3 regions of the Ideonella margarita genome follow, and region 2 is predicted to be linked to each of the others. Evidence: predicted binding sites of a transcription regulator. Region 2 holds the regulator's gene; each other region holds the start of a gene.
The links. Region 2 encodes LexA, which represses DNA repair genes until DNA is damaged. Its sites were predicted from a motif close to ACTGTATNNNNATACAGT; they were not measured.

Region 1: AACH00_RS11625 (error-prone DNA polymerase) is a predicted target of LexA. The motif match lies at 3,331-3,348, and genes of this name have one in related genera.
Region 3: recA (recombinase RecA) is a predicted target of LexA. The motif match lies at 3,640-3,657, and genes of this name have one in related genera.

The regions. Positions count from the first base shown of each region.
Region 1 covers NZ_JBBUTI010000007.1:128,053-135,204, reverse strand. Annotated here, with positions in the region: gene AACH00_RS11625 (error-prone DNA polymerase) at 32-3,208, opposite strand; gene AACH00_RS11620 (GNAT family N-acetyltransferase) at 3,595-4,119, shown strand; gene AACH00_RS11615 (GNAT family N-acetyltransferase) at 4,250-4,789, shown strand; gene AACH00_RS11610 (GNAT family N-acetyltransferase) at 4,817-5,209, shown strand; gene AACH00_RS11605 (hypothetical protein) at 5,266-5,709, shown strand; gene AACH00_RS11600 (VOC family protein) at 5,706-6,101, shown strand; gene AACH00_RS11595 (DUF1304 domain-containing protein) at 6,118-6,474, shown strand; gene AACH00_RS11590 (glutamine synthetase family protein) at 6,509-7,152, opposite strand, start outside.
Region 2 covers NZ_JBBUTI010000004.1:70,296-77,447, reverse strand. Annotated here, with positions in the region: gene prmB (50S ribosomal protein L3 N(5)-glutamine methyltransferase) at 1-199, shown strand, start outside; gene AACH00_RS05715 (ABC-F family ATP-binding cassette domain-containing protein) at 210-2,216, shown strand; gene AACH00_RS05710 (MarR family winged helix-turn-helix transcriptional regulator) at 2,297-2,773, shown strand; gene AACH00_RS05705 (organic hydroperoxide resistance protein) at 2,800-3,234, shown strand; gene AACH00_RS05700 (asparaginase) at 3,215-4,174, opposite strand; gene lexA (transcriptional repressor LexA) at 4,229-4,906, shown strand; gene AACH00_RS05690 (helix-hairpin-helix domain-containing protein) at 4,928-5,278, shown strand; gene AACH00_RS05685 (MFS transporter) at 5,304-6,629, opposite strand; gene AACH00_RS05680 (protein kinase domain-containing protein) at 6,655-7,152, opposite strand, start outside.
Region 3 covers NZ_JBBUTI010000006.1:328,926-336,077, reverse strand. Annotated here, with positions in the region: gene mrdA (penicillin-binding protein 2) at 1-167, shown strand, start outside; gene rodA (rod shape-determining protein RodA) at 164-1,318, shown strand; gene AACH00_RS10860 (sensor histidine kinase N-terminal domain-containing protein) at 1,325-2,827, opposite strand; gene AACH00_RS10855 (response regulator) at 2,879-3,550, opposite strand; gene recA (recombinase RecA) at 3,694-4,737, shown strand; gene AACH00_RS10845 (regulatory protein RecX) at 4,779-5,354, shown strand; gene AACH00_RS10840 (DUF2889 domain-containing protein) at 5,502-6,143, shown strand; gene sucC (ADP-forming succinate--CoA ligase subunit beta) at 6,163-7,152, shown strand, end outside.

The sequences.
Region 1 (7,152 bases), on a different contig from region 2:
CCGTGGGGGCGACAGCGCCCTGGTGGCGGCGTCAGTGGAAATCGCGGCTGCGGGTGGTCAGCCCGTGCAGCATGGCGCTGTGGTCAACCAGCTTGCGGGCGATCAGGTGGCGCACCGCGCCCTCTTGCTGCCAGATGCCGAACACCGTCAGCAGCCGCGCGCCCAGCAAGGGCTGGCGCTGCGCCTCGGCCACCTGGGGCCAGACGATGACGTTGATCTGGCCAGTGTCGTCTTCGAGCGTCACGAAAACCACGCCGCGCGCGGTCTCGGGCCGCTGCCGGTGGGTGACCAGCCCGCTGGCCCGCGCCAGCTGCCCGGGGCGGCATTGCAGCAACTGCTGCGCCGTGAGCACCTTGAACGGCGCCAGCTGCGCGCGCAGCAAGGCCAGCGGGTGGTTGTCCAGTGACAGGCCGGTGCGCCGGTAATCGGCCAGCAACGCCTGGCCCGCCGTGGGCGCCGGCAGCACCGGCACGTCGGGCTCCACGGTGCGGCTGGCGTGCAGCAGCGCCGTGGGGCGGGTGTCGATGCCGGCCACGGCCCAGGCGGCTTGTCGCCGGTGGCCCGCCAGCCCTTGCAGCGCATTGGCATCGGCCAGCAGCTTCAGGGCATGGGCATCCAGCGCCGCCCGCCGCGACAGGTCTTCCACGCTGGCGAACGGCGCTTCCAGGCGTGCCGCCACGATGCGCGCCGCCGCCTCTGCCCCCAACCCGCCCAGCCGGTTCAGGCCCAGGCGCACGGCGTGGTGGGGCTCGCCTGCCACAACGTGCAAGGTGCTGCCGGCGTCGCTGTGCTGCACATCCAGCGGCCACACCGTCACGCCGTGGTTGCGTGCATCGCGCACCAGCTGGGCCGGGGCATAAAAGCCCATGGGCTGGCTGTCGAGCAAGGCCGCCAGAAAGGCGTCGGGGTGGTGGCATTTCAGCCAGGCGCTGACATAGACCAGCAGCGCAAAACTGGCCGCGTGGCTTTCAGGAAAGCCGTACTCGCCAAAGCCCTCGATCTGCTTGAAGATGGCCTCGGCGTACTCCGGCTGGTAACCCTTGGCCACCATGCGCCCCACCAGCTTCTGGTGAAACGGCCCGAGGCCGCCCTTGCGCTTCCAAGCCGCCATCGCGCGGCGCAGCTGGTCGGCTTCGCCGGGCGTGAAGTCCGCTGCCAGGATGGCCAGCTGCATCACCTGTTCCTGGAAGATCGGCACGCCCAGCGTGCGCGCCAGCGCCTGCCGGGCCTCATCGCTCGGGTAGGTCACCGCCTCCTCACCGGTGCGGCGCTTCAGATAGGGGTGCACCATGCCGCCCTGGATCGGCCCGGGCCGAACGATGGCCACCTCGATCACCAGGTCATAAAAAGTGCGTGGCTGCAGGCGGGGCAGCATGCTCATCTGGGCCCGGCTCTCCACCTGGAAAACGCCCACCGAATCGGCCTGGCACAGCATCTCGTAAACCGCGGCGTCTTCGCCGGGCACGTCCTGCATGCGCAGGCTGCCGGGCAGGCCCTGCTTCACGCCCACCCAGGCGAGCGCGCGGCGGATGGCGCTCAGCATGCCCAGCGCCAGCACGTCGACCTTGATCAGGCCCAGCACGTCGAGGTCATCCTTGTCCCACTGGATGACGGTGCGGTCGGCCATGGCGGCGTTCTCGACCGGCACCAGGCGGGCGATGTCATCCCGGGCGATCACGAAGCCGCCCGGATGCTGGCTGAGGTGGCGAGGAAACCCGAGCAGCTGCATCGTCAGGTCCATCCAGAGCTGGCACAGCGGGGCCTCGGGGTCGAAGCCGTTTTCGCTCAGCCGGTCGGGATCGATGCGCTTGCCGTCGAACCAGTGCTGGCTGCGCGACACGGCGTCGATGCGGTCCAGGTCAAACCCCAGCGCACGACCCACATCACGCAGGGCCGAACGGGCGCGGTAGCTGATGACCACACCCGTCAGCGCCGCGCGCTGGCGTCCGTATTTGCGGTAGATGTACTGGATGACCTCTTCGCGCCGCTGGTGCTCGAAGTCGATGTCGATGTCGGGCGGCTCGTTGCGCTCGGCGCTGATGAAGCGCTCGAACAGCACGTTCATGCGGGACGGGTCCACCTCGGTGACGTGCAGGCAGTAGCACACCGCCGAATTGGCCGCGCTGCCACGCCCCTGGCACAAGATGCCCTGACCACGGGCCCAGTGCACCAGATCGGCCACGGTGAGGAAGTACGGCTCGTAGCCCAGCTGGGCGATCAGGCCGAGCTCATGCTCGACCTGCGCCTGCACATGGGCCGGCACACCCGCCGGAAAGCGCTGCGCCGCGCCCTGCTCGGTCAACACGCGCAGCCAGCTGGTGGGCGTGTGCTGCTCGGGCACCACTTCGCGCGGGTACTCATAACGCAGCTCGTTCAGCGAAAACGCACATTGCCCGGCCACCGCCACCGTGGCCTCCAGCCAGGCGGGCGGGTACACATCCAGCAGGCGCTGGCGCGAGCGCAGGTGCGCCTCGGCGTTGGGCTCCAGCGCCAGGCCGCAATCGGCCACTGGCAGGTTCAGCCGCGTGGCCGTGAGCACGTCTTGCAAGGGCTTGCGCGCCCGGCTGTGCATCAGCACATCACCGGCCGCCACGATGCGCAGGCCGGTGGCCTGTGCGGTGTGCTCGACCGCCGTGAGCAACTCGTCATCAAACCGCCGGTGCCGCACGGACGCCACCAGCGCCACGCGCTCCGGCCCGAACCAGGTCTTGAGCCACATGGCGTGGGCAAACAGGGTTTCGAAGTGGACCGGCGTATCCAGCGAATCGTCGGGCACCAGCAGCGCGATGCAATCAGGCAAGCCGGCCAGGTGCGGCATGTGCGGCACCCGCCCCTCCAGGTCAGACGGGTGCGCCAGATAACTGCCCTTGCCGGCACGCCGGCGCGCCACCGTGATCCACTGCGCGAGGTTGCCATACCCCCGCCGCGACATGGCCAGCAGCACCAGCCGGGCATGCGGCAGCACGGTGCCCTGCGGGCCCTGGGCGGGCAGCGTGAGGCGCATCTCGGCCCCGACGATGAGGTGCAGGCCCAGCTCCTTGGCCCGGCCATGGGCCCGCACCACGCCCGACAACGAGGCCTCGTCCGTCAGGGCCAGGGCGGTGTAGCCCAGCTCATGGGCGCGCTGCACCAATTCTTCAGGGTGCGAAGCGCCCGTCAGAAAACTGAAATTGCTGCGGCAGTGCAGCTCGGCGTAGGCGGGAAGCATGAGGGACAACGAGGAACAAGGCGGACGGTGCCCGGGCACGGGCCGGATCGGGGGCGCGGTTGGGAGCGCGGTTGGGAGCGCGACCGGGCACCATCGGATCTGGCGGGCCAGGCAAGCAAAATACTGTTTATCTGTACAGTATGCGGATGCTCGGGGGGCAGCGTCAAGCGCGGGGCGAAAACCCGTTGAGCGGCGTTAGCATGCCAACGTTGTGCAAGCTCGGGCCGATGTTGCAAGGCTGACTTGCGCCGGGTAAACACGTCAGCCAACGCCATCCATGCGCATTCACATCACCGGGGCATCTGGAGGCGGCGCCACCAGGCTGGTGCGTCAGGTACTGTCCAATCCAGTCGCCCACAGTGCTGCCAGGCCGCAGATCAAAGCTCATGAAACGCCTTCCCGCTGATTTTCAAATCCGCCGATTGACGGCCGCTGATGCAGAAGCCTTTTCGGTGCTTCGGCGCAAGGTGACTCAAGCGAACCCAGTGCCGATGGGCTTGGCGCTCGATGAAGAGTTGGGGCGACCGATCCAGGGGTTCAGAGACCAGCTGTCGTATCCCGATCCAAATGCAGCGTTCGGCGCATTCATCGGTGGCGAGCTCATCGGAAGTGCAGCAGTGGCGTGGCCCAGCAAGTTCCCGTCTTCGCGTCACAAGACAACGCTGTGGGGCGTCTTCGTTGCGCCTGAATGCCGCGGCATGGGCGTCGGCCGAAAGGTGGTTGCACAGGCGGTGGACCATGCCTTTGAAAACGGCGTGCGCCGAATCAATCTGCAGGTCTATGTGCCCAACGCAGAAGCCATCGCGCTCTACCTGTCGATGGGCTTCATGGAGTACGGACGTGAACCAGAGGCCATCTGCCTCGACGGTACGTTTTACGACGGCGTTCATATGAGTCTGCTTCGCCAGTGAGGCCGAAAATCCAGCACGGTCCCCGTCAAGTTCCAGCTCGAACATGGTCAAGTGAGCATGACGGCGTTGCTGCCGTTGCCTGCGCCCTGTGTTGCACACCGGTAAGCTCTTTCACCCGACACCCAGCGTCATGACATCGTTCTCCATCCGCCACGCCGAGAAGTTCCCCGAGCCAGGTTTCTCTGAGTTGAACCGTGCCGTGTTCGTCGACATGCAGCAGCCCTCGATGGAGTGGGCGTCCACGCTGGCCGCTGAGACCGCCGCGGCTGCACCCGCAGAGCAGCAGGTGCACAGCCCGATGCACCGGCTCGGCGCCTATGTTCAGGACGAGCTGGTCGGCTGGACCTGCGGCTGGATGGAGCGCGGAAATGTCTTCTACGTGGCCAACAGCGGCGTCCTTGCATCGCACCGCCGCCAGGGCATCTACACCGCGCTGATGTCCGCGATTCGGGAGCACGCCAAGTCGATGGGCGCGGTCGCGGTGCGGTCTCGCCACTCGGTGATGAACAACCCCGTCATCATCGCCAAGCTGCGGGCCGGCTTTCACATTTCAGGCCTGTCGCATTCCGCCCAGATGGGCACGCTGGTGGAGATGACCCTGCACTTCTTCCCCGAACGGGAAGCTCTGTTCCGCGAACGCGCCCTGCCGTATGTCGTGCCTGTGGCTTGAGTGCTTCGCCGACACCACACCAACGCCATGATCGTCCGAGACCTCGTCCCATCCGAATTGCCATCGGTGCACCAGCTCTTGTGTGCCAACGGCTGGGCGCACCGGGTCGGCTCGCTGCACGAGTTCGAGCTGCTCATTGCCGCCAGCCAGCGCACGGCTGTCGCCACTTCGGAGTCCGGCGAGATCATCGGCTTCGCTCGTGGCATCACCGACGGTATTTCCAACGGCTACCTGTCCATGGTGGTCGTGGCGGCGGCCCATCGCAGGCAGGGTGTTGGCCAGGCCCTCGTTCGCCATGTCATGGGCACGAACACCAGCATCAGCTGGGTACTGCGCGCGGGGCGGGAAGGCGCTGATGCGTTCTTCAGCTCGCTGGGCTTTTCAAGATCGACTGTGGCGATGGAGCGCACGCGTGGGTGATGTGACGCGCAGATCCCCAAGAAGGCTCGTGTGAACGCTGAGCCAGAATGCGCGCCATGACGCTGGTTTCCGTGCTTCGACCCCGCCCCGTCCGTGTGCTGCTGGCAGCGCTGGCGTTGGCCATTGCCTTGGTGTTCGGCGTGCCCTGGGGCTTGTACGCCTGGGGACTGAGCCAGTTCGGGGAGCAGCGCCCTGCACTGCCTGGCCAGTTGCTGAGCACCGAGCAGCAAACCGCGCTGTGGCAGCAGATGGGCGCCGATGGCTTACCCGCCATGGTCATGCTGGACCCGGTGAGCTACGTGATGTCTGCGGCCAGCCAGAGCCCGCCGCCACCGTCCACCGCCGTGGCCTGGCGGGTGGCCTCCAGCTTCACCCGGCAAACCCTGGGCGCCGAGCACTCGGTTCGGCTGCACATCGCCAGCACCGCCATGGCGATCTGGCTGACGCGCCACCACACCCTGGCTCAACTGTTGAGCCAGATGGCGGCCACGACACCATGACAGCACCCGCGCCACACGGCATGGTCATCTACGCCTGCAACAAGGCGCAGATGACGGCCTTCTACCAGCGCACACTTAGCCTGCAACTGCGCGCTTCGCACGACAGCCATGATCTGCTGGCCGGGCCTGGTCTGAGCCTGGTCATCCACGCCATTCCTGCGGCCATCGCACAGCAGATCAGCCTCACCACCCCGCCCGCCTTGCGGGAAGACACGGCCATCAAGCCGATGTTTGTGGTCGCTGATCTGGCCATCGTCCGGCGCGAGGCAGAAGCCACGGGTGGCGGCCTGCAACCTGACTCACGGGTCTGGCAAATGAACGGCCACACGGTGCTCGACGGCTGGGACCCGGAAGGCAACATCGTGCAGTTCCAACAAGTTTCCCCCTCCTGAAAAGAAAGAAGTTTCCATGTCGCTGCTTGCACAAATCGTGGTCGGCCTGATCGGCGCCCTGCACGTCTATATCCTCGTGCTGGAGATGTTCATGTGGAACACGCCGCGTGGTCGCAAGGCCTTCAACCTGACCCCGGAATTCGCCGAATCCACCAAGGTGCTGGCGGCCAACCAGGGGCTCTACAACGGCTTCCTCGCCGCGGGCCTGTTCTGGGGTCTGAGCATGGGCCCGGCCGGTCGCCCGGTGCAGGTGTTCTTCCTGCTGTGCGTGCTGGTGGCAGGCCTGTACGGCGCCGCCACGGCCAGCAAGAAGATCCTGTTCATCCAGGCCGTGCCCGCCACCCTGGGCCTGGTGCTGGTGGCGTTGTCCTGAACCGGCCTCGACGACCTCTACGGTCTTTGCGGCCTCAAGCCGCTTCGAGCAGATAGGCCATGTCCCACTGCTGGCGCGGATCGGCCAGCAGGCGGCGCTCGTCGTGCTCATGCCGCTTGATGGCCACCAAGGCCTCCACCAGGGGCGAGCCCAGCAAGCCGCGCAGGGCCTCGCTGCCAGCCAGTGCGTTCAGTGCGTGCGGCAGATTGGCCGGCAGGGCCAGCGCGTCCGGCTGCCCGGGCACGGGCAAGGCGCCCTCACGCAGGCCCAGCAGGCCCAGGCCCAGTGTGGCGGCCACCGTGAGGTACGGGTTCGCGTCGCCGCCGGGCAGGCGGTTTTCAATGCGCCGGCTGCTGCCGCCAGACGCAGGGATGCGGAACGCGAGCGAGCGCGCCTCATGGCCCCAGCTGGCATGCGAGGGCGAGGCATCACTCAACGCGATGCGGTCAAACGCCATGTCGTGCGGAGCGAACAAGGCCATGGCTGCCGGTGCATGCCGTTGCAGGCCGGCGATGAAGTGGTGCAACGCCGGGCTGTCTTCTCCGGCGGGGGTGGCAAACACATGCGGCCAGGTGGCATCTGCCGGCCTCTGCACGCTGAAGTGCCAGTGCATGCCGGTGCCCGGCAAATCGAGGAAAGGCTTGGGCGCAAAGCTGGCCATGAAGCCGTGGCGCAAGG
Region 2 (7,152 bases):
CCCGATGCTCAGGCAAGCACCGGCCTTCATGCGCGAGCATGCGGTGCTGGTCCTGGAGATCGGCCATGAACGTGAATTTTTCGAGGCCGCCTTCCCTGGCCTCGACGTGGTGTGGCTGCCCACCAGCGCGGGTGACGATCAGGTGCTTCTGATCGCCCGCGACGCCCTGAACGCCTGGTTGGCCAGCAGCTCCTTCTGACGGATTTCTGATGATTACTCTTCGCAATGTGACGCTGCGCCGCGGCGTCAAAGTGGTGCTGGACAACGCGTCCGTCACCCTGAATCCCGGTGAAAAGATTGGTCTGGTGGGCCGCAACGGTGCGGGCAAATCCAGCCTCTTCGCCTTGCTGGCTGGCCGCCTGGGCGCCGATGCCGGCGACTTCGAAATCCCGGCGCGCTGGCGCATGGGCGAAGTGGCCCAGCACATGCCCGAAACCGACGACCCGGCCACCGAATTCGTGCTGCAGGGCGACCTGCCTTTGATGGAAGCCGAAGCTGCCCTGCGCGCTGCCGAAGCCGCCGATGACGGCGAGGCCATGGCCCACGCCTACATGCAGCTGGAAGAAGCTGGCGCTTTTGACGCCCGCGCCCGTGCGCAGACCCTGCTGATGGGCCTGGGCTTCCGGACCGACCAGCTCGACGCGCCGGTGAACAGCTTCTCGGGCGGCTGGCGCATGCGCCTGCAGCTGGCCCGCGCGCTGATGTGCCCGTCTGATTTGATGCTGCTCGACGAGCCGACCAACCACTTGGACCTGGACGCGCTGGTGTGGCTGGAAGGCTGGCTCAAGCGTTACGCGGGCACCTTGCTGATGATCAGCCACGACCGCGAATTCCTGGACGCCATCACCACTGTCACGCTCCACCTAGAAGAAGCGAAGCTGACGCGCTACGGCGGCAACTACACGACCTTCGAAGAGATGCGCGCGGAGCGCATGTCGCAGCAGACGGCAGCGTTCAACAAGCAGCAGGAACGCGTGGCGCACCTGCAGAAATTCATTGACCGCTTCAAGGCCAAGGCCAGCAAGGCCAAGCAGGCGCAGAGCCGCGTCAAGGCGCTGGAGCGCATGGAGAAGCTGGCCCCGGTGCTCACCGCGGCCGACTTCAGCTTCGAGTTCCGCGAGCCGCTGAACCTGCCCGACCCGATGCTGGCGATGACCGACGTGGTCTGCGGCTATGTGGGCGGCAACGCCGACGGCAGCGACAAGGCCATCGTGCACGACATCAACCGCACCGTACTGGCTGGCCAGCGCATCGGCGTGCTGGGTGCCAACGGCCAGGGCAAGTCCACGGTCGTCAAGACGATCGCCCATGCCCACCCGGCGCTGGCGGGTCAGATGGTGGAAGGCAAGGGCCTGGCCATCGGCTACTTCGCGCAGCAGGAAATGGACGTGCTGCACGCCGACGACACGCCGCTGCAGCACATGGTGCGCATGGCCAAGACGCTGGGCATCAATGCGCGCGAGCAGGAACTGCGCGATTTCCTCGGCCAGTTCCGTTTCGTGGGTGACATGGTCCACCAGACCATCGGCACGCTGTCGGGCGGCGAAAAGGCCCGCCTGGTGCTGGGCACGCTGGTGTGGCAACGCCCCAACCTGCTGCTGCTGGACGAACCTACCAACCACCTGGATCTGCAGACCCGCGAGGCGCTGTCGATGGCGCTGAACGAGTTTGAAGGCACCGTGATGCTCGTCAGCCATGACCGCGCCCTGCTGCGTGAGGTGTGCGATGAGTTCTGGATGGTGGCCGACGGCGTGGTGAAGCCCTTTGACGGCGACCTCGACGACTACCAGCGCTGGCTGCTGGAGCGCAGCCGCGAGGCCCAGCGCGCGATGTCGGGCAAGGGTGCCAAGGCGACGGCTCCGGCCCCTGCGCCCGAGGCAGCGGCGCCAACTGCAAACACGGCGCCGGCTGTGGCTGCGCCCGCCGCACCCATCGTCAAGCGCGAAGACCGCAAGGCTTCGTCACAGGCGCGCCAGCAACTCTCGGCCCGCACCCGTCCGATGCGCAACGAGGTGGCGCAGATCGACCAGCGCGTGGCCAAGCTGAATGCAGAAAAGGCCGAGCTGGAGGCCAGCATCGTGCAAGGTGGGCTGAGCGGACCGCAGATGGCAGAAACCGGCCGCCGGCTGAACCACATCGCTGCTGAAGTGAGCATGAACGAGGAACGCTGGCTGGAGCTGACGACCGAGATCGAACAGATCGAAGCCAACGGCTGACGCCACAAAGGGCCACCCGGTGGCCCTTTCAAAGACCATATAAATTGTGTGCAATTGAATTGCGCGCAATAATTCAGCTCATGCCTCGCCGCTCAGCCACCACCGCAACCCTGCCCACAGCCTCGTGGCTGGCGCTGGACCACCAGTTGTGCTTTGCGCTGTACTCCACCTCGCTGGCGATGACCAAGCTGTACAAGCCCCTGCTGGCACCGCTGGGCCTGACGTATTCCCAGTACCTCGTGATGCTGGCCCTGTGGGAAACCGACGGCCTGGGCGTGTCTGACCTCGGCGAGCGCCTCTGGCTGGACAGCGGCACCCTCACGCCCCTGCTCAAGCGGCTTGAGCAGCAAGGGCTGGTGCGCCGCGAGCGCCAGGCCGGCGACGAGCGCCGCGTCGGCATCTGGCTGACGACCGCAGGCACCGCATTGCAGGCCGATGCGGTCAACATTCCGAAGTCGATCGCCTGCGCCACGCAGTGCGATCTCGATGAAATTTCTGTCCTCACGCAACGTCTGAAAACGCTGCGTGGGCATATTCGCCAGGCCACTTCGGCCTGATCACCCTGCCCTCAAAGGAGCTTTCCATGGCCATCGATCAAGCAATCTACACCGCCACCGCCACCGCCACCGGTGGCCGCGCAGGCACCGCCAAGTCCAGCGACGGCAACCTGTCGGTTGATCTGAGCACGCCGCGTGAACTGGGCGGCGCTGGCGGCGCCGGCACCAACCCGGAACAGCTCTTCGCTGCCGGCTACTCGGCCTGCTTCATCGGCGCGATGAAGGCCGTGTCGGCTCGCCAGAAGATCGCACTGCCAGCTGAAGTGTCGATCACCAGCGACGTGGCCATCGGCCCGATGACCGGCAAGGCTGGCGCCTTCGGTATCTCGGTGGCCATGCAGATCTCGGTGCCGGGCATGGACCGCGCCGCGCTGGAAGCCCTGGTGGCCACGGCCCACGAGGTGTGCCCGTACTCGAACGCCACCCGCGGCAACATCGACGTCACGCTGACCGTCGTTTAAGCGCGCGCAGCAGCAACTCGACCCGCGCCTTGCCCGGGCCGAGTTCACCCGCCGACGGCAAGGCCCCGGCGGGTGCGCCCACCACGCTGCCACCCTGGCAGCGACTGGTGCGCAAGACCTCGCATCCGGCCGCCTTCAGGGCGGCCGCTGCGTTTTCAATGGCCACATGCAAGGTGCCATTGCCGGTGCCCTCGAACACCACCCCCGCCAGCCCCAGCGCTTGCCAGGCAGCCAGCTGCGCCTGCAGCAGCTCAGCATCCAGACCCGCATGGCTGGTCACCACGGCCACCTTGGGCCAGTGGGCGACATCACCTTGAAGCACGTCCACCCCGAGCGCCATGCCGGTCGGCCACGGACGAAGCGGCAGCAACTGCCCTTCCACCAGGCGCGCCACCGGGCCGTCATCACCGCCACTGAACGCGTCGATGCGGTAAGGGTGCCACTTGCGCACACCGGCAGCGTCATACACGGCGCCCGCCAGCATCGCCAGCACACCCTGCACGCCCGGTTGAGCAGCCAGGGTGACGGCGTCGAGCAGGTTCTGCGGGCCATCCGGCTGCAGTGAGGTCGCCGGGCGCATGGCCGCGGTCAGCACGACCGGCTTGGTGGGCATCAACACCCGGTGCAGCAGCCAGGCCGTTTCCTCCAGCGTGTCGGTGCCGTGGGTGATGACGACGCCCGCCACCTCCGGGTCATCCAGATGCGCCTGCACCCGCTGGGCGAGTTGTTGCCAGACAGCGTGGCTCATGTCCTTGCTGTCGAGCTGGGCGACCTGCTCCAGCTGCAGCGGCCAATCTTTCAAGGCCGGCACGCTGGTAAGCAGATCGGCCACGGTGAGCTGCCCGGCCGTGTAGCCCACGTTGTCGCCTGCCTGCGCCGCCTTGCCGGCGATGGTGCCGCCGGTGCCGAGGATGACGATGCGACCTGAATTCTTTTGCATTTTGTGAAAGTCTGGATAAAAATACAGATACTGGATACAACCTCAGGCCCACCCATGATGGACAGCCCCAAGCTCACGGCACGCCAACAGCAGATCCTCGATCTGGTTCAAACCACGATCGAGCGAACCGGCTCCCCGCCCACACGGGCTGAAATCGCCACCGAGCTGGGGTTCAAGTCACCCAACGCCGCGGAAGAGCATCTTCAGGCTTTGGCCCGCAAGGGCGTGATCGAGCTGGTGGGCGGAACCTCCCGGGGCATTCGCCTGCAGTCCAGTACTTTACGCGCGGTCAATGAGGCCCGAGGCAAGCAGTTCAGCCTGCCGTTGGCCAGCCTGGCCCAGCTCAGTCTGCCGCTGATCGGCCGCGTGGCTGCCGGCAACCCGATCCTCGCCCAGGAAAACGTGGAGCAGACCTACGTGCTGGAGGCCTCACTGTTCCAGCGCAAGCCGGACTACCTGCTCCGGGTCAAGGGCCTGAGCATGCGCGACGTCGGCATCATGGACGGCGACCTGCTCGCGGTGCAGAAGGCCTCGGAAGCCCGCAACGGCCAGATCGTGGTGGCGCGCCTGAACGACGAAGTGACCGTCAAGCGCTTCCAGCGTGGTCGCGACGGCATCGAGCTGCTGCCGGAAAACCCGGACTTCCAGCCCATCGTCGTCAGCCCTGACATCGAAGATTTTTCGATCGAAGGTATCGCCGTGGGCCTGGTGCGTCAGAACCTGCTGTTCTGAAGTTTCAAGCACGGCCCGGCCATGACGACGCTTGACCAGGCAGCACGCAGGCGCGTCGCCATCAAGAGCCCCAAGGCCGCCAGCGCCAGCGCCTGTGAAGCGCTGGAGCAACTGCCCAATGTGGGGCCGGCGATGGCCGGTGATCTTCGGCAGCTGGGTGTGCACACGCCCCAGCACCTGATCGGCCAGGACGCCTGGCAGCTGTACCGCGCGCTGGAGCAAGCCACCGGCAAGCGACAAGACCCGTGCGTGCTCGACACCCTGATGGCGGTGATCGACTTCATGCAGGGCGCCGAGCCCAAGCCGTGGTGGGCCTACACCGCCGAGCGCAAACGGCAACACGGGCAGTGCCTGGGGCTGCCGCCCGCCTGACCCCGAGGCCGCCTGACGCCCGAGGTCAAGCGACCTTGTGGGCGGCCGGCTGCAGCCGATCTCGCGTGGCCAGCGCCGGGAACAACTTCACCCAGGCCGCCACCACCACCAGCGTGCCCGCACCGCCCAGCAGCACCGAGCCGACCGGCCCGAGCCATGCGGCAGTCGCCCCTGACTCAAACTCACCCAGCTGGTTGCTGGCGCCAATGAACACCGAATTGACGGCGCCCACACGGCCGCGCATGTCGTCGGGTGTTTCGAGCTGAACCAGTGACTGGCGAATCACCACGCTGAACATGTCGGCCGCACCCGACACCGCCAGCATCAGGAATGCAAGGCCAAAGCTGCGCGCCAGCCCAAAGCCCAGCGTGGCCAGGCCAAACACCGCCACAGCAGCAAGCAGCCATCGGCCTGCATGCCGCTCGATCGGCCGGCGCGCCAGGGCCACGCCCACCGCCACGGCCCCCAGCGCAGGCGCTGATCGCAGCAAGCCCAGGCCTTCAGGGCCGGTATGAAGAATGTCGCGGGCGAAGATGGGCAACAGCGCCGTGGCCCCGCCCAGCAGCACCGCAAACAAGTCCAGTGAAATGGCGCCCAGGACCACCGGATTGCCAGCGATGAAGCGCACCCCCGCCGTCAGGCTGTCCCAGCCTGGTGCGCCGGTGCCCGCGGGCCGGGCGCGATGGCGAATGGCCAGCACGGCCACGGTGGCGAACCCCAGCAGAACCAGCGACACGGCGTAGACCAGCGCGGCGCCCCAGTGGGCGGCGTCAGTGCCCTGCGACAAGCCACCCAGACGCGTCAGCAGCCAGGGGCCGGTGGCATACAACACGCCGCCCAGTGCAGGGCCGGCCACGATGGCGGCCTGCATCGTCGAGCTGCTGGCCGCCACGGCCCGCGGCAGCAAGGCAGCCGGAACGAGAGAAGGCGTGAGCGCCTGCAGCGACGGCATCTGGATGGCACGCGCCACACCGAGCAAGGCCGAGAGCCAGAGAATCCACTGCGGGCCGATCCAGTGGCCAGCGCTGGCCGTCATCAGCAAGCCTGCCACCACGGCCTGCAGACAGAAGCTCAGTGACAACAGATGCCGGCGGTCGTGTTGGTCAACCAGGTGCCCGGCTGGCAGCGTCAGCAACAAGGCGGGCAGGAACTGCACCAGCCCCACCAGGCCCAGCTCCCAGGCGCTGCCGGTCAGGTCGTACATCTGCCAGCCCAGGGCCACCATCAGCATCTGGTTGGCCGAGGTGCCCCCCACGCGGGCCAGCAGCAGACGCAGGTAGTCGTGCTGGTCAAGCAATCGGAGGGAGGGGACAGGGCCGGCGGGTTGCAAGGTGGCAGATTCATCACTCATGCCGCCAGCGTATCTCAGACGCCCGTCAATGCGCTGTCTTCAGGGCCAGCAAGGCCTGGTTCCGCAGTGCACGCAGCAGGCTCAACTCGGCATGTTCGAGCTGCAGGGTGTGGTCGCATTCGATGAGCAGAAAGCCCACCGGCGCGGCCTTGAGCATCAAGGGCAACAGCGCAAACGACACCGGCACCTGATCGCGGTACCAGGCCGGCAACCGGGGTCGCAAGTCAGGCGCGCGGGCGTCCGTGATGAGCGTGTCCAGGCCCTTGATGCAGGCGGCGGCAAACACGTCAGCCGGCACCTTGGCGGTCACGTCCACCGTGCAACGCCGGCTCAGCGCCTCGGCGCCCTCGCCCATCGCTAGCCGACCTCCGAGCTGCCCGGTGCGGGCATCGCGCAGGGCCAGCAACACACGCTGCGCCTTCAGCGCCCTGAGCAGCGACTCCAGCAAGGCCCGCAGCACGTCGTTGAGCTTGGGGCTGTCAGCCAGCAGGGCCTGTGTCACTTCGGCCAGCCCGGCCGACAG
Region 3 (7,152 bases), on a different contig from region 2:
CCTCGGGAGCCTCGGGCGCCGCCCCCGGTACGGTGTCCAGTCAACCTGCCAACGCGGCCGCCACCCCCACGACGCCGGGCACCGCCGTGACGGCCGCCAGCGCCCCGGTCGCCCCCCGCCCAGTGCAGGCCGTCGCGCGCCCTGCGGCCTCAGGAGCCTCTCGATGAGCAATGTGTTCGAACGCCCGTCCCTGTGGCAGCGGCTTCGGCCGGTGTTTTCGGGTTTCGATCTGCCGCTGATGCTGGGCCTGCTGGTGCTGGCCACGCTCGGCATGGTGACGATGTATTCGGCCGGCTTTGACCACGGCACGCGCTTCGTCGACCACGGCCGCAACATGCTGCTGGCGGCCATCATCCTGTTCGGCGTGGCGCAGGTGTCGCCCCAGCGGCTGATGCAGCTGGCCGTGCCGCTCTACACCCTGGGCGTGATGCTGCTGGTGGCCACGGCGCTGTTCGGCATCACCAAGAAGGGCGCGACGCGCTGGTTGAACGTGGGCGTGGTGATCCAGCCCAGCGAGGTGCTGAAGATCGCCATGCCGCTGATGCTTGCCTGGTGGTTCCAGAAGCGTGAGGGCCAATTGCGCACGCTCGATTTCGTGGTGGCAGGCCTGCTCTTGATCGTGCCGGTGGGGTTGGTTGCGAAGCAGCCTGACCTGGGTACGTCGATCCTGATCCTGTCCGCCGGGCTGTACGTCATCTTCTTCGCCGGGCTCTCCTGGCGCCTGATCATTCCCATCCTGATGGCTGGTGCCATCGGCATTGCGGCACTGGTCTTGTCGGGCGACGCCATCTGCCAGGACGGCGTGGAATGGCCGGTGCTGCGCGACTACCAGAAGCACCGCGTCTGCACGCTGCTGGACCCGACGAAGGATCCGCTGGGCAAGGGCTTCCACATCATCCAGGGCATGATCGCCATCGGCTCCGGCGGCATCACCGGCAAGGGCCTGATGAACGGCACCCAGACCCACCTGGAGTTCATTCCCGAGCGCACCACCGACTTCATCTTTGCGGCTTACGCGGAAGAGCTCGGCCTGGTTGGCGTGCTGGGCCTGATCGGCGCCTTCACCTTCGTGCTGATGCGCGGCCTGATGATCGCCGCCGAGGCGCCCACCGTGTTCACCCGCCTGCTGGCCGGCTCGATCACGCTGAGCTTCTTCACCTACGCCATGGTCAACATGGGCATGGTCAGCGGCATCTTGCCGGTGGTGGGCATTCCGCTGCCCTTCATCAGCTATGGCGGCACGGCCATGGTCACGCTCGGTCTGGCGCTGGGCATGCTGATGGCCATCGCCAAGAGCCGCCGCTTGATGCAGAGCTGAGGAGCCTCAGGGCGCGGCGCGCGGGAAGCGCACCGTGAACCGCACACCCGGTCCGGTGCCGGGCGGCAAAGGCCCGCTGCGGGTGGGCTCAACCAGCATCTGGGCGCGGTGCTTGTCGGCAATCTCCTTCACGATCGCCAGGCCCAGCCCGCTGCCGTCCACGTCGGTGCCAAGAGTGCGATAGAACGGCTGGAAGACCAGTTCGCGCTCGGCCTCCGGAATGCCCGGGCCGTTGTCCTCCACCTGCAGCACCACCACCTGACCAAACGGATCAGGCATGACGCGCACCGTTACCGTGCCGTGCTCGGGCGTGTACTGCAGCGCGTTGTCGACGAGGTTGCGGATGAGCTCACGCACCAGCAGCGGCTGGCCCACCAGCCGTGGCACCGGCACGCCGGGCTCGGGCCCCTCGTAGCCAAGGTCGATGTGCTTGTCCATCGCGCGGGGCACGAAGTCCTGCACGGTTTCCGTGGCCAGCCGGACGATGTTGAATTCCTGCTGGCGACGCGCCTGCTCTTCGTCCTCGGCGCGCGCCATCGACAACAACTGGTTGACCATGTGCGCCGCGCGCTGGCTGGACAGCGAAATCTGCTGCAGCGAGCGCTTGACCGACTTGGAATCCCCCCCTGCGTCGATCTCGCGCTGAGCCAGTTCGGCCTGCGTGCGCAGGCCGGCCAGCGGCGTCTTCAATTGGTGGGCCGCATCCGCCAGAAAGTGCTTCTGGCTGCCCATGCTCTGGTCGAGGCGGGCCAGCAGATCATTGATGGAGCGCACCAGTGGCGCCACCTCTTCCGGAGCGTCATGCTCGTCGATCGGGCTGAGGTCATGGCTTTCGCGGCGGCGGATGCGCTGCTGCAACTGTGACAGCGGCGCGATGCCGCGCGCCAGCGCGAACCACACCAGCAGCACCGCCAGCGGCAGGATGACGAACTGCGGCAGGATCACGCCCTTGATGATCTCGGTAGCCAGGCGCGAGCGCTTGTCGAGTGTCTCCGCCACCTGCACCACCGCCACAGCGGGCAACTCGCCGTCCACCGGGGAGAGCCGCAGGCTGGCCACGCGCACGCTCTCGTTCTGGATGGCGTCGTCACGGAATTGCACGTCACCCGACGAGCCGGTCTCTGCCTCGGGCTGAGGAATTTCAGGGTCGCCCGCCAGCAGGCGGCCGCCGGGGCCAAGCACCTGGAAGTAGATGCGGTCGACATCGTCGCTGCGCAGCAGCGCGGCGGCAGATTCGGGCAGGCGCAGCGGGCCGGGGTGGTTGGCCGCCTCGATCGTCATCTGCCGCGCCACCATGCGCGTCAGCTGGCCGAGGTCGCGGTCATACGGGCGGGCGGCGATGTTCTGGGCCACCAGCCAGGTCAGCGCCACGCTCATAGGCCAGAGCAGCAGCAGCGGGGCGAGCATCCAGTCGAGGATCTCGCCGAACAGGGAACGCTGCTCACGAGGCGCCGCGGCATCACCTGACGGTGACGCTGCGCTGCGGGGCTCGGAAGGGGCCGACTTCATGCGGGGCAGCTTACGCCGGCCACCTGCTGCGCACCTGACAAGACCGGTGAATCAAGCGGCGATCTTTTCGAGGCAATAGCCCAGCCCGCGCACGGTCGCGATGCGGATCGGGCCTTGCTCGATCTTCTTGCGCAGGCGGTGGATGTAGACCTCGATGGCGTTGTTGCTCACCTCTTCGCCCCACTCGCACAGGCGCGCCACCAGCTGGTCCTTGCTGACCAGGCGGCCGGCGCGCTGCAGCAGCACTTCGAGCAGGCTGATTTCACGGGCGGACAGCTCGATCATCTGGTCGTTGATGTAGGCCACGCGCCCGGTGGCATCAAAACTCAGCGGCCCGTGCTTGATGACGCTCGAGGCCGTTCCCAAGCCACGCCGGGTGAGCGCACGCACGCGCGCTTCCAGTTCCTGCAGCGAAAACGGCTTCGCCATGTAGTCGTCGGCGCCCAGATCGAGCCCCTTGACGCGCTGCTCGACCGAATCGGCAGCCGTGAGAATCAGCACCGGCATCGACGAGCCCCGGGCGCGCAGCTTGCGCAGCACTTCCAGGCCATGCAGCTTGGGCAAACCCAGATCAAGAATGACCAAGTCAAACTCATGGGACGCCAGTGCGGCGTCGGCCTCGGTGCCGCTGCCCACCTGATCCACCGCGTAACCGGCGCCACGCAGGGAACGCAGCAGGCCGTCGGCCAGCACTTGGTCATCTTCCGCAATCAGGATGCGCATACTGCCAGTCTCCAAGTCCCGGTTGTGTGCCCGGGTTTGCCTTGATTTTAGGCGGCGGCGCGACGCACCGATGTTGACGAGAACGCGATACTGTACGAATATCCAGTTTCTGACATAATCTGCGCAGACCTCAGGAGATACGCATGGACGCCAACAAGAACCTCAACCCCGAAAAAGCCAAAGCCCTGCAAGCTGCCCTGTCGCAGATTGAAAAGCAGTTCGGCAAAGGCTCGATCATGCGCCTCGGCGAAGGGGAGGTGATTGAAGACATCCAGGTCGTGTCCACCGGCTCGCTGGGCCTGGACATTGCACTGGGCGTTGGCGGCCTGCCGCGCGGCCGCGTGGTCGAAATCTACGGCCCTGAATCTTCGGGCAAGACCACGCTGACCCTGCAGGTCGTTGCCGAAATGCAGAAGCTGGGTGGCGTTGCCGCGTTCATCGACGCCGAGCACGCCCTCGACATCCAGTACGCCCAGAAGCTCGGCGTGAACCTGCAGGAACTGCTGATCAGCCAGCCGGACACCGGCGAGCAGGCCCTTGAAATCGTGGACTCCCTGGTGCGATCCGGCGCCGTGGACCTGGTCGTCATCGACTCGGTCGCCGCACTGACGCCCAAGGCTGAAATCGAAGGCGAAATGGGCGACTCCCTGCCCGGCCTGCAAGCCCGACTGATGAGCCAGGCCCTGCGCAAGCTGACCGGCACGATCAAGAAGTCCAACTGCATGGTCATCTTCATCAACCAGATCCGGATGAAGATCGGCGTGATGTTCGGCAGCCCGGAAACCACGACCGGCGGCAATGCGCTGAAGTTCTACGCTTCGGTTCGCCTCGACATCCGCCGCATCGGCTCGATCAAGAAGGGCGACGACGTCATCGGCAACGAAACGCGCGTCAAGGTCGTCAAGAACAAGGTGGCCCCGCCGTTCAAGGAAGCCGAATTCGACATTCTCTACGGTGAAGGCACCAGCCGCGAGGGCGAGATCATCGACCTCGGCGTCGCCGCCAAGATCGTCGACAAGTCGGGCGCCTGGTACGCCTACAACGGCGAAAAGATCGGTCAAGGCAAGGACAACTCGCGCGAATTCCTGCGCGAGAACCCCGACCTCGCCTATGAGATCGAAAACAAGGTGCGTGAAGCCATGGGCGTGCCTCTGCTGCCGCCCGCTGAAGCAACTGCCGCTGAGTAAGTGCCGAGCAGCAGTCTCATCTGCCCACTGAGGTTCGGCCTGTGAAAAGGCCGCTGCTCAGCCTGAAAGGGCAGGCGATGGCCCTGCTGGCCCGGCGTGAACACAGCCGGGCCGAACTGCGCACCAAGCTGCTGGCACACGTCCGCAAAATGGAAGCCGTGGCCGCCGAGGCCGCGCGCCAAGCCAGCAGCATGGAAGATCCATTGGCCGCTTTTCTGCGGCCGGATCTGCCTGCACCCGTCGCTGACGACGGTGATGCGGAACACGACCGCGCCGCCGCAGCGGCGCTCGTCGACGAAGCGCTCGACTGGCTTGAATCCAAGAAGTACCTGAGCGACACGCGCTTCGTCGAAGCCCGCGTGGCCACCCGCGCACCGCGTTTCGGCCAAGCCCGCATCAAGCATGAGCTTGGCCGACTTGGCGTCACCATGGACGCCGACACCGCGCAAAACTTGCGTGACACCGAACTGCAGCGCGCCCGCGAGGTGTTCCTCAAACGCTTTCAGGCACCCGCCGAAGACCCCGCTGGCCGGGCCAAGCAGATGAGATTTCTCGCTTCCCGCGGTTTTGGCGCCGACACCGTGCGCCGCGTGATCGGCGGGCGCGACGACGACTGAATGCCGGGCATTCCGCAGCGCCCGAGGCCAGGAATGATGCTGCAATGCAACACGCGTGCTAAAGTTCGACGCTGTTCTTGCGTGTAACCAGTCCCCGGCGCCTCGCGCGCTCCAGCCGAATCGCTGACTACCGTTGCACCTGGCCACATGCCCCTGCCCAGCTCAGATCCCAGCCGCCAACTCCGCCACCGCCGAGCCATCCGCGTGGATGCTTTCGCCCGTGGTGATGGCCTGTGGGAGGTGGACGTGAACATCAGCGACGTGAAAACACGTGAAACCCGTAGCCCCGCCGGTGTGCGTGCAGCGGGTGAGCCGATCCACGATCTGATGCTCCGGCTGGTGGTGGACACCCAGTTCAACATCATCGAGGCCGGCGCCGAGTCCTTGTCGACGCCCTACCCCGGGCACTGCGAACAACACGGCGACGCCTACGGCCAACTGGCCGGCATGAACCTGCTGCGCGGCTTCAAGCGCGGGGTTCGCGAAAAGCTGGGCGGCACCGCCGGCTGTACCCACCTCACCGAACTGGCCGATGTGCTGCCCACCGCAGTCATCCAGGCTTTCGCCGGTGAGGTCATCAATACCCAGGGTGATGGCGACACCGCGCCCTTCCAGCTCGACCGCTGCCACGCCCTCAAGACTGACGGTGAAGTCGTCCGACTTCACTACCCCCGCTGGTTTCGTCAGGTAAATACCAGCAAACTGGCGCACAATCGCGCCCCGATGACACAGGCGGCGCCACAGGGCGAGCCGCCGAAGGCGGATTCCGCCCCTTTCATTTCGTCCTGAACTCCTCCAAAGACCACCCATGAAGATCCACGAATACCAAGGCAAGGAAATCCTGCGCCAGTTCGACGTGCCGGTGCCGCGCGGCTACCCGGCGTTCAACGTGCAAGAGGCCCTGGAAGCCGCCCAGAAGCTGGGTGGCCCGGTCTGGGTGGTCAAGGCTCAGATCCACGCCGGTGGCCGCGGCAAGGGCGGCGGCGTGAAGCTGGCCCGCTCGATCGACGACGTCAAGGCGCTGTCGGAACAGATCCTGGGCATGCAGCTCAAGACCCACCAGACCGGCCCGGAAGGCCAGAAGGTGCGTCGCCTCTATATTGAAGAAGGCGCTGACATCCAGAAGGAATACTACGTGTCGCTGGTCACTGACCGTGGCACCCAGAAGGTCGCCTTCATCGCTTCCAGCGAAGGTGGCATGGACATCGAAGAGGTCGCTCACTCGACCCCCGAGAAGATCATCACCGAAGTGATCGATCCGCTGGTCGGCCTGACCGCCGAGCTGGCCACCAAGATCGCCAACGCGATCGGCCTGCCTGCCGAGTCGACCGCTCAAGCCATCACGCTGTTCCAGAACCTGTACCGCTGCTACATGGAAACGGACGCGTCGCTGGTTGAAATCAACCCGCTGAACCGCGACAGCAAGGGCAACCTGATTGCGCTGGACGCCAAGTTCAACTTCGACGCCAACGCCCTGTTCCGTCATCCGGAAATCGTGGCTTACCGCGACCTGGACGAAGAAGATCCGGCTGAAGTCGAGGCTTCGAAGTTTGACCTGGCCTACATCAGCCTGGACGGCAACATCGGCTGCCTGGTGAACGGCGCCGGTCTGGCCATGGCCACCATGGACACCATCAAGCTGTTCGGCGGCGAGCCGGCCAACTTCCTGGACGTCGGCGGTGGCGCCACGGCCGAGAAGGTCACCGAAGCCTTCAAGATCATGCTGAAGAACCCGGAAGTCAAGGGCATCCTGGTCAACATCTTCGGCGGCATCATGAAGTGCGACACCATCGCTGAA